DNA from 2 places in the Ruegeria sp. AD11(2025) genome. Region 2 is predicted to be linked to the other one. Evidence: riboswitches for the same ligand, from Rfam matches in the RefSeq annotation. Region 2 holds a riboswitch; the other holds the start of a gene.

Region 1 (4,998 bases), on a different contig from region 2:
CGGATGGGCGCAATACGCGCGCTACCTGCAGTGGGAAGCTGAGCTGAAAGGTGAACAGAACAATACCGTGACCGAGCTGTTGGCCGTGCGGATGGTCTTCGATGAGGCGCTGTTCGTGCTTTACGAAGATCAGATCGCCGAGCGATGGGCAGAGATTGTGGCCGCGCATGCGGCACCGGTGACGCCAACCGCCGAATTTGTGATCGATGCTGCTCTGCAGGAGGCCGCCGAACGGGCACAACAACGCGCATTGGGAGAAAGGCTGCTTTCGGGCACCGCGCGCAAAGCCGATGGTCGGGCGCAGGTGCAGGCCGCGTTCTGCATCGACGTCCGGTCCGAGGTGTTCCGCCGCGCGTTTGAGGCGCAGGATCCCGGGATCGAAACGCTTGGGTTTGCGGGGTTCTTTGGCCTTGCCAGTGCGCACAAGGCAGCGGGGTCGGATGTCACCGAGGTCCATGGCCCGGTGTTGTTACAGCCATCCGTGTGCTCTCAGGCCAAGGAACCGGCGGGTGCGGATCTGGCCCGCCGTTACTCGGCCCGGGCCAAGCGGGCCTGGGGCCGGTTCAAGCTGGCCGCTGTATCCTCGTTTGCTTTTGTCGAGGCGACCGGGCCCTTGTATGCCGGAAAGCTGATGCGCGACGCATTGGGGGTTGCCGGAAAGTCCAAGGTTGACCCGACACCTCAATTGGACCCGAACATCGATCTGGACACTCGCGTTGGCATGGCCAAGGCGGTGCTGACGGCGATGTCTCTGACCGACAGTTTCGCCAGGATCGTTCTAATGGTCGGGCACGGGGCCGAGGTGACCAACAACCCGCATGAAAGCGCGCTGCATTGTGGCGCGTGCGGAGGTCATTCGGGCGACGTGAACGCGCGGCTGTTGGCCGGGCTGCTGAACGATGCGCAGGTCCGTTCGGGGTTGGTTGGGCAGGGGATCGACATCCCCGCCGACACCCTGTTTGTCGCAGCAATGCACTCGACCACAACAGATCGGGTCAGCCTGTATGAACAGGATTTGCCGCCCGGCGACCGGGCCGGTGATCTGGCGCAGGTGAAAACCTGGCTGGATGTGGCCGGGCAGCTTGCCCGGGCCGAACGCGCGGTACGTCTGCCGCGCGCCGACAACGCCACGGATATTCAGCGCCGCGCGCAGGACTGGGCTGAAACCCGCCCCGAATGGGGCCTGGCCGGATGCCGTGCCTTCATCATAGCCCCGCGTCATCGCACGGACGGGGCGAACCTGGAAGGGCAAGCCTTCCTGCACAATTACGATTGGCGCAAGGATGACGGCTTTGGCGTGCTGGAACTGATCATGACCGCCCCGGTGGTGGTCGTCAGCTGGATCAGCCTGCAATATTACGGCTCGACCGTGGCGCCCGCCCTGTTCGGCGGCGGCAACAAGCTGCTGCACAATGTGGTCGGTGGTATCGGTGTGCTTGAAGGCAACAACGGCGCGCCCCGTCCGGGCTTACCGTGGCAGTCGATCCATGATGGCGAAAGCTATCAACATGAACCGCTTCGCCTGTCGGTTGTCGTCGAAGCACCGCCCGAGGCGATGTCGGGCATTCTTGATCGGCACCCGCAGGTGCAGGCGCTGTTCGACAACGGCTGGCTGCATCTGATCGCCATGGACGACCAGGGCAAGCTGGCCTGGCGTTATACCGGAGACCTGAACTGGACCCCGATCAGCGCCCCGTCCGATCAGGTCATCGCGGCGGAATAAGGTGAAGCCGACCAACGGACAGCATGCGAAACGGGTTGTCTTTTGGTCGGTTCCCGCCTAGTCAGAGCCTCACCTCGGGGTGCGTGGCCTGCCACGCTGAGATGCCATAGGCGAACCCGTTGAACCTGAACCGGCTAGAACCGGCGGAGGGAAAGGTAACGGTTTCATCCATCCTTGCCCTCTCGCCGCAATGGAGGATGACATGAAACATCTGATGATTGCTGCGGGAATCCTGAGCGCAACCACGGCTATGGCGGCCGATAAACCTCAGCTGACCGTGTACACCTATGACAGCTTTGTTTCGGACTGGGGCCCCGGCCCGCAGGTGAAAGAGGCGTTTGAGGCGGTCTGTGACTGCGAGCTGAACCTTGTCGGCGTCGAGGACGGCGCGGCGCTGTTATCGCGTATCCGGCTGGAGGGCGAGAACTCGGACGCCGACGTGGTGTTGGGGCTGGACACCAATCTGATCACCGCGGCCAAGGAAACTGGCCTGTTTGCCCCAAGCGCAGTCAGTGCCGAATACACGCTGCCGATCGAATGGACGGATGACGTGTTCGCGCCCTATGACTGGGGCTATTTCGCTTTTGTCCATAACGCGGATGCTGCGGCTCCTGCGAACTTCCGTGAACTGGCCGAAGGTGACACCAAGATCATCATTCAGGACCCGCGCTCCTCGACCCCCGGTCTGGGACTGCTGTTGTGGGTGCAGGCGGCTTATGGCGATGAGGCGCCAGATGTCTGGGCCGGTCTTGCCGACAATATCGTTACCGTGACCAAAGGCTGGTCCGAGGCCTATGGCCTGTTTCTGGAAGGTGAGGCCGACATGGTCCTCAGCTACACCACCTCGCCCGCCTATCACCTGATCGCCGAGGAAGACGCCAGCAAAGCGGCGGCCGCTTTCGACGAAGGGCACTATATGCAGGTCGAGGTTGCGGCCAAGCTGGCCGGGTCCGATCAGCCGGAACTGGCGGATCAGTTTCTGAGCTTCATGGTCACAGATGCGTTCCAGCAGATCATCCCGACCACCAACTGGATGTATCCGGCGGTGACCCCGGCAGTTGGTCTGCCCGAAGGGTTCGAGACGCTGATTCAGCCGGAAAAATCCCTGCTGTTTTCTCCGGATGAGGCCGCGGTGATGCGGGAACAGGCGCTTGCGGAATGGCTGAGCGCGCTCAGCCAGTAAGCCCCTGGCCGGGTGTTGGCGCGGCGGCTATGGTTGCCGCGCTGATTTTGGGGACACTCGCCGCCGTAGCCCTGCGGGCTGATGCGGCAGGTGGATTCGGCCCGGCGGATTGGGCCGCCTTGCGGTTCACGCTTGTGCAGGCGGTTTTGTCGGCCCTGTTCAGTGCAGCGCTAGCGGTTCCTGTTGCGCGGGCACTGGCCCGGCGGCGATTTCCGGGACGACGCTTTCTGATTGCTTTGCTCGGGGCGCCGTTCATTCTGCCGGTCATTGTGGCGATCCTCGGGCTGTTGCAGGTCTTTGGCCGCGCGGGCTGGATTTCGGAGGTATTGGGGTTCTTTGGTTTGCCGCCGATGCGGATCTACGGGTTGCACGGCGTTGTGCTGGCACATGTATTTTTCAATTTACCGCTGGCCACGCGGCTAATCCTGCAGGCCTGGCAGGAAATCCCGGCCGAACGCTTTCGTTTGGCCGCGCAACTGGGCTGTGACGGGATGGCGATGTTTCGTCTGATCGAACTGCCAATGCTCAGGCGCATCCTGCCGGGTGTACTGGCCGTGATCTTCGCTATTTGTCTGACCAGTTTTGCCGTCGCCCTGACCTTGGGCGGAGGGCCACGCGCGACGACGATTGAACTCGCGATCTATCAGTCCTTTACCTATGATTTTGACCTTGGCCGGGCGGCGCTGTTGTCCGCCTTGCAACTGGCCCTGACTGCGGTGGCCGCACTGGCCGCCTTGAAGTTCTCGCGCGGAGATGGGTTTGGGGCAGGTCTGGACCGGGCCATCAGCCGCTGGGACGGCGGCGCGCCGGTGCTTGACACGTTTTGGATACTGGCGGCGGCGGCGTTTCTGCTGCTGCCCTTGGCGGCAGTGGTCATTTCGGGGATCTCGGGGCTGTTCGAGATGCCTGCGCTGGTGTTCCGCGCCGCGCTGATCTCGGTTCTGGTGGCGGCGGCCAGTACGGCCGTCCTGTTGGTGCTGGCCTTGCCCATGGCCATGGCCGTTGCGACCGGGCGGTATGGGATCGTCGAACTCAGCGGTATTCTGGGGCTGGCGGCGTCGCCCTTGGTGATCGGAACTGGCCTGTTCATCCTGATCCGTCCGGTGGCCAACCCAACCGCACTGGCGCTGCCGGTGACGGCGCTGGTGAATGCGGTTATGGCGCTGCCATTCGCCCTGCGTATTCTGGTGCCTGCGGCGCGGGATGTGGTCAAGCGGCATGGGCGACTGGCACTGTCATTGGACATAGGCAAAAAGACCTTCTTCACCCGGATTCTGCTGCCCCGAATGCGCCCGCAAATCCGCTTTGCTGCAGGTCTTGCGGCCGCGCTGTCGATGGGTGATCTCGGCGTGATCGCCCTGTTCGCCGATCCGCAGATCGCAACCTTGCCGCTGCAGATTTACCGGCTGATGGGGGCCTATCAAATGCAGGCGGCGGCCGGGGCGGCGCTGTTGCTTTTGTTGCTTTCGATGGGGGCGTTCTGGCTTTTGGATCGCGGAGGGCGATTACATGCTGAAACTTGACGGTTGCGTCATTGAGAATGGCGGTTTCGCCTTGCAGGCTGACTTTTCTGTCGAAGCCGGGTCCAGCGTTGCTATCGTCGGCCCCTCCGGCGCGGGAAAGTCGACGCTGTTGGAGGCTATTGCCGGGTTTCGCGGCCTCAAACAGGGGAAAATCCTGTGGCAGGGGCAGCGCATCTCCGGTCTCGCTCCTGGCAAGCGCCCGCTGGCGATGCTGTTTCAGGATGGCAACCTGTTTCCACATCTGACGGTTGAACAGAACGTTGCTCTGGGCCTGCGCCCCAACGGGCGGCTGTCGGCCGAGGAGCAATCGCAGGTCCAGATCGCGTTGGCCCGCGTGGCGCTGCCCGGCTTTGAGGGACGCAAACCGGCCGAGTTGTCGGGCGGGCAACAAAGCCGGGTGGCGTTGGCCCGGGTCCTCGTGCAACACCGTGAAATGCTGTTGCTGGACGAACCTTTTGCGGCGCTGGGACCCGCACTGAAAGCCGAAATGCTGGACCTTGTTGCGGGGTTGCTGACCGAGACCGGAACAACCCTGCTGATGGTCAGCCATGACCCGCAGGACGCCCGCC
Region 2 (4,998 bases):
ACCCGTTTGATCGACCGCAACACCACGATCCCGACGAAAAAGTCTCAGGTCTTCTCGACCGCCGAGGACAACCAGAACGCCGTAACCATCCGCGTGTTCCAGGGTGAGCGTGAAATGGCTGCGGACAACAAGATCCTCGGTCAGTTCAACCTCGAAGACATCCCGCCCGCACCGCGTGGCATGCCTCAGATCGAGGTGACTTTTGACATCGACGCCAACGGTATTGTCTCGGTTTCGGCAAAGGACAAAGGCACCGGCAAAGAGCAGAAGATCACCATCCAGGCATCGGGCGGTCTGTCCGACGAGGACATCGAAAAGATGGTCAAGGATGCCGAAGAGAACGCGGAAGCCGACAAGGAACGCCGCGAGCTGGTCGATGCCAAGAACCAGGCGGAAAGCCTCATCCATTCGACTGAAAAGTCGATGGAAGAGCATGCCGACAAGGTCGACCCGACCACCATCGAAGCCATCGAGCTGGCGATTGCCGCACTGAAGGACGAGCTGGAAACCGAAAATGCTGACAAGATCAAGTCCGGTATCCAGAACGTGACCGAAGCTGCGATGAAGCTGGGCGAGGCCATCTACAAGGCGCAGTCCGAAGAGGCCGACGACGAACCTGCAGCGGCAGATGCTGCTCCGGCTGGTGATGACGACATCGTCGACGCCGAGTTCGAAGATCTGGACGGCGATAAGCGTAACTAACGGGTAACCGGGCCAATTCGGGCCGGTCCGGTTGCCGGGCCGGCCCGATTACGTTGAGGCAGAAGGAAACACTGATGTCAAAACGCGACTACTACGATGTGCTCGGCGTGTCCAAGGGCGCATCGGCGGACGAGATCAAGAAGGGCTTTCGCAAGAAGGCCAAAGAATTGCATCCCGATCGCAACAAGGACAACCCGGATGCTGAATCGCAGTTCAAAGAAGCCAACGAGGCCTATGACGTTCTGCGCGATGCCGACAAAAAGGCCGCCTATGACCGATTTGGTCATGCCGCCTTTGAAAACGGCATGGGCGGTGGCGGCGGTCGTCCCGGCGGCGGCTTCGGTCAAGGCGATTTCTCCAGCGCGTTCTCTGATGTGTTCGACGATTTGTTCGGCGATTTCATGGGTGGCCAACGCGGTGGCGCTGGTGGCGGACGTCGGGCCGCACGCGGGTCCGACCTGCGCTATAACCTGCGGGTGTCACTGGAAGAGGCGTTCTCGGGCCTGCAGAAAACCATCAGCGTGCCCGCAGCCGTTGCCTGTTCGGCCTGTGACGGTTCGGGTGCTGAAGGTGGTGTGGAACCAGTCACTTGTCCAACTTGCTCGGGCATGGGCAAGGTTCGTGCGCAACAGGGTTTCTTTACTGTTGAACGCACATGTCCGACCTGTTCCGGATTGGGCCAGATCATCAAGAATCCCTGCAAGTCCTGTAGCGGAGCAGGTCGCGTCGAAAAAGAACGCGCGCTGTCCGTCAATATCCCCGCCGGTGTCGAAACCGGTACCCGAATCCGCCTGGCAGGCGAGGGTGAGGCCGGGATGCGCGGTGGTCCTCCGGGTGATCTGTATATCTTTGTCGAAGTGTCCGATCACAAACTGTTCGAACGCGACAGCGTGAACCTGTATTGCCGCGTGCCGGTCAGCATGGCCAAGGCCGCGCTGGGCGGATCGATCGAAGTGCCGACCATTGACGGTGGCCGTGGTCGCGTGCAGATTCCGGCCGGTAGCCAATCGGGCCGTCAGATGCGCTTGCGCGGCAAGGGTATGCCTGCCCTGCGCGGCGGCGGTGTTGGTGACATGTTCATCGAACTGGCTGTGGAAACTCCGGTCAACCTGACGGCTCGCCAGAAAGAACTTCTGCGCGAGTTCGACGATCTGGGTGAGGATAACCACCCGGAATCGAATAGCTTTTTCTCTTCCGTCAAGTCCTTTTGGGACGGGATGAAAGGCTGAGTCCGCATCCAGTAATTGTAATAAATGAGCCGGTCCAATGGGCCGGCTTTTTTTCACCCCATAAGTCCAGTTTGCCTGTCAACTGCGCCAAAATTGGCCCTTGATTCCCCTGCCAACCCCTGAGATTGTCCGCCCAACCGTTGGGGTGCCCTGATCAAAGGGCTGAGAGGCGTAAATGCGCTAACCCATCGAACCTGATCCGGGCAATACCGGCGTAGGGAACGGTCTCACAGTGCTAAGACGTTTTCCATGCCCCGTTGCCCATTTTGAATTGGAGCAACGATATGGCGCATATTGCCCTGACAATTGCGGGCTCGGACAGTGGTGGCGGGGCCGGGATACAGGCAGACCTCAAGGCGATGTCCGCCTTGGGCGTGTACGGCGCCAGCGTGATTACGGCAGTGACGGCGCAGAATACCCAAGCGGTGACGGCGGTGCATGGGATACCGCTGGATGTGGTGTCCGCCCAGATCGAGGCGGTTCTGACCGATCTGGACGTCGGCGCGATCAAGATCGGGATGCTGGCGACGCCAGAGATTATACAAACGGTTGCGGAATCCATTGCCGGGTTTGATGGCCCCGTCGTGCTGGACCCGGTGATGATTGCGAAATCCGGCGATGCGTTGTTGGCGCGGGACGCGGTGCAGACTTTGCGCGATCTTCTTCTGCCGTGCGCTACCGTACTGACCCCGAACCTGCCCGAAGCCGCCTGTTTACTGGGTGGTGCCGAGGCCGACTCTCCCGATCAGATGATCGCGCAAGGGCTTGCCTTGTGTGGGTTGGGCGCGGGTTCGGTGCTGATGAAAGGGGGACATGGCCACGGGAAAATCTGCTATGACTTGCTGGTTGATACCTCCGGTCGGGTGGCCGAGTTCACCGCCTCTCGGCGCGAAACGCGCAATACACATGGCACCGGGTGCACTTTGTCGTCGTCGATTGCAGCGGGGTTGGCTCGGGGCTTCGGCCTGACTGAGGCCGTCGCGCAGGCGCATGAGTACCTGCAGGGCGCTATTGCCCGGGCGGACGGTCTTATGATCGGACATGGACACGGGCCGGTCCACCATTTTCACCGGGTCTGGCCCGCGTGACGGTCTGGTCGGTCATAGGCTCGGGTGTGGCCGGTTTGGCCGTGGCCAGCGAGCTTGTTTCGCGCGGAGTAAGGGTTCAGGTCTTCGATCCCGCCGGCCCTCCGGGTCCGCATGGGTGTTCCTGGTGGGCGGGCGGTATGCTGGCCCCTTGGTGTGAGTATGAAAACGCCGAGGAGCCGGTGTTGCGGTTGGGTCAGGCTGCGCTGGGCTGGTGGGCGAAGCGAACGCCGGTGGACCGGCGGGGCACGTTGGTCGTGGCCCGCCCGCGCGACCTGCCCGATCTGCGCCGGTTTGCCCGCCGGACCGAAGGCTACAGGGACGTCGAGCAGCCCCAAATCGCCAAGTTAGAGCCTGATCTGAACGGATTCAGCAAGGGTCTCCATTTCACGAATGAAGCGCATCTAAACCCACGCCAGGCCTTGCGGGACCTTCATAAGCATTTGCTGGAACACGGGGTTCAATTCCACCGCAAACTCGCTCCATCGCGGCTTGAAAACGCAATCGACTGTCGGGGTTTGCACGCCCGCGAAGTGCTGCATGATCTGCGGGGCGTGAAGGGTGAGATGCTGGTAATCCGCTGCCCGGACGTGACCCTGACGCGGCCCGTGCGTCTGCTGCACCCAAGGATGCCGCTTTACATCGTACCCCGTGGCGACGGTATTTACATGCTGGGCGCGACGATGATCGAAAGCGAGGACAGCAGCCGCATCACCGCGCGCTCGATGCTGGAACTGCTCAGCGCGGCTTATGCGCTGAACCCCGCCTTTGGTGAGGCCGAAGTGCTCGAGATCGGGGTCGATCTGCGCCCGGCCTTTCCTGACAACTTGCCGCGTATCCGGCGGCTGGGGCGCACGATTTATGCCAACGGACTATACCGCCACGGCTATTTGTTGGCCCCGGCGCTGGCGCAGGGCGTGGCGGATCTGGCGCTGGATAACAAACATTCGGAGATGGTCGATGAAGATCGAGCTTAATGGTGAATCGCGCGAGGTGCGCGCCGAAACCCTCTCGGACCTGCTGGTCGAATGCGGGTTCTCAGGCCGGGTGGCGACGGCCGTCAACGAGGATTTCGTGCCCTCGGGTCTGCGCATTACCCACAAACTGGCTGATGGCGACCGGGTCGAGGTTGTTGCGCCAATGCAGGGGGGGTGAAAATGAAGAGCTTCTACGGCACCCAACTGCCCAACCCTCTGATGCTGGGTACGGCGCAATATCCCAGCCCCGCGATCCTGGAACAGGCGTTTCGGGACAGTGGTGCCGGGGTTGCCACTGTGTCGCTGCGGCGCGAAGCCGGGGCCGGGCAAACCTTTTGGCAGATGATCCGCGACATGGGTGTGCTGGTCCTGCCGAACACCGCCGGATGCTACACCGTCAAAGAGGCCGTGACCACCGCCCATATGGCGCGGGAAGTGTTTGACACAAGGTGGATCAAGCTGGAACTGATCGGTCACACCGACAGCCTCCAGCCGGATGTGTTTCAACTGGTCGAGGCCGCACGCGTCCTGACCGGGGACGGGTTTCAGGTTTTCCCCTACACCACTGACGACCTGATTGTGGGAGAACGTCTGCTGGCGGCGGGTTGCGAGGTTCTGATGCCCTGGGGGGCGCCCATTGGGTCGGGCCGGGGCTTGAACAACGTATACGCTCTGCGCGCGATGCGGGCTGAATTCCCGGAGGTACCGCTGGTGATCGACGCCGGGATCGGACTGCCCAGCCATGCGGCGCAGGCGATGGAGCTGGGATATGACGCCGTTCTGCTGAACACCGCGGTGGCACGGGCCGGAGATCCTACCGCCATGGCCCGCGCGATGATGCTGGCGATTGAGGCCGGACAATTGGCATATCAGGCTGACCCGATCGAAGCGCGCGATATGGCGGAACCCTCCACCCCGGTGATCGGAAAGGCCTTTCTGTCATGACCCTCGACCGGTTTTACCCGATTTTCGACCACTCGGATTGGCTGCGCCGGATGCTGCCCT

The links. Region 2 has a riboswitch for thiamine pyrophosphate ahead of thiD (bifunctional hydroxymethylpyrimidine kinase/phosphomethylpyrimidine kinase). Riboswitches for the same ligand answer to the same signal wherever they lie in the genome.
Region 1: it holds a riboswitch for thiamine pyrophosphate, as region 2 does, so the genes downstream of both, thiB (thiamine ABC transporter substrate binding subunit) here and thiD (bifunctional hydroxymethylpyrimidine kinase/phosphomethylpyrimidine kinase) in region 2, are expected to answer to the same signal.

The regions. Positions count from the first base shown of each region.
Region 1 covers NZ_JBQFZU010000033.1:1,338-6,335, reverse strand. The annotation lists gene ACR1XY_RS21060 (YbcC family protein) at 1-1,723, shown strand, start outside; TPP riboswitch at 1,789-1,893, shown strand; gene thiB (thiamine ABC transporter substrate binding subunit) at 1,926-2,906, shown strand; gene ACR1XY_RS21050 (thiamine/thiamine pyrophosphate ABC transporter permease ThiP) at 2,882-4,429, shown strand; gene ACR1XY_RS21045 (thiamine ABC transporter ATP-binding protein) at 4,416-4,998, shown strand, end outside.
Region 2 covers NZ_JBQFZU010000006.1:75,721-80,718, reverse strand. The annotation lists gene dnaK (molecular chaperone DnaK) at 1-702, shown strand, start outside; gene dnaJ (molecular chaperone DnaJ) at 777-1,931, shown strand; TPP riboswitch at 2,063-2,169, shown strand; gene thiD (bifunctional hydroxymethylpyrimidine kinase/phosphomethylpyrimidine kinase) at 2,216-3,019, shown strand; gene ACR1XY_RS07865 (FAD-dependent oxidoreductase) at 3,016-3,993, shown strand; gene thiS (sulfur carrier protein ThiS) at 3,977-4,171, shown strand; gene ACR1XY_RS07855 (thiazole synthase) at 4,174-4,938, shown strand; gene ACR1XY_RS07850 (thiamine phosphate synthase) at 4,935-4,998, shown strand, end outside.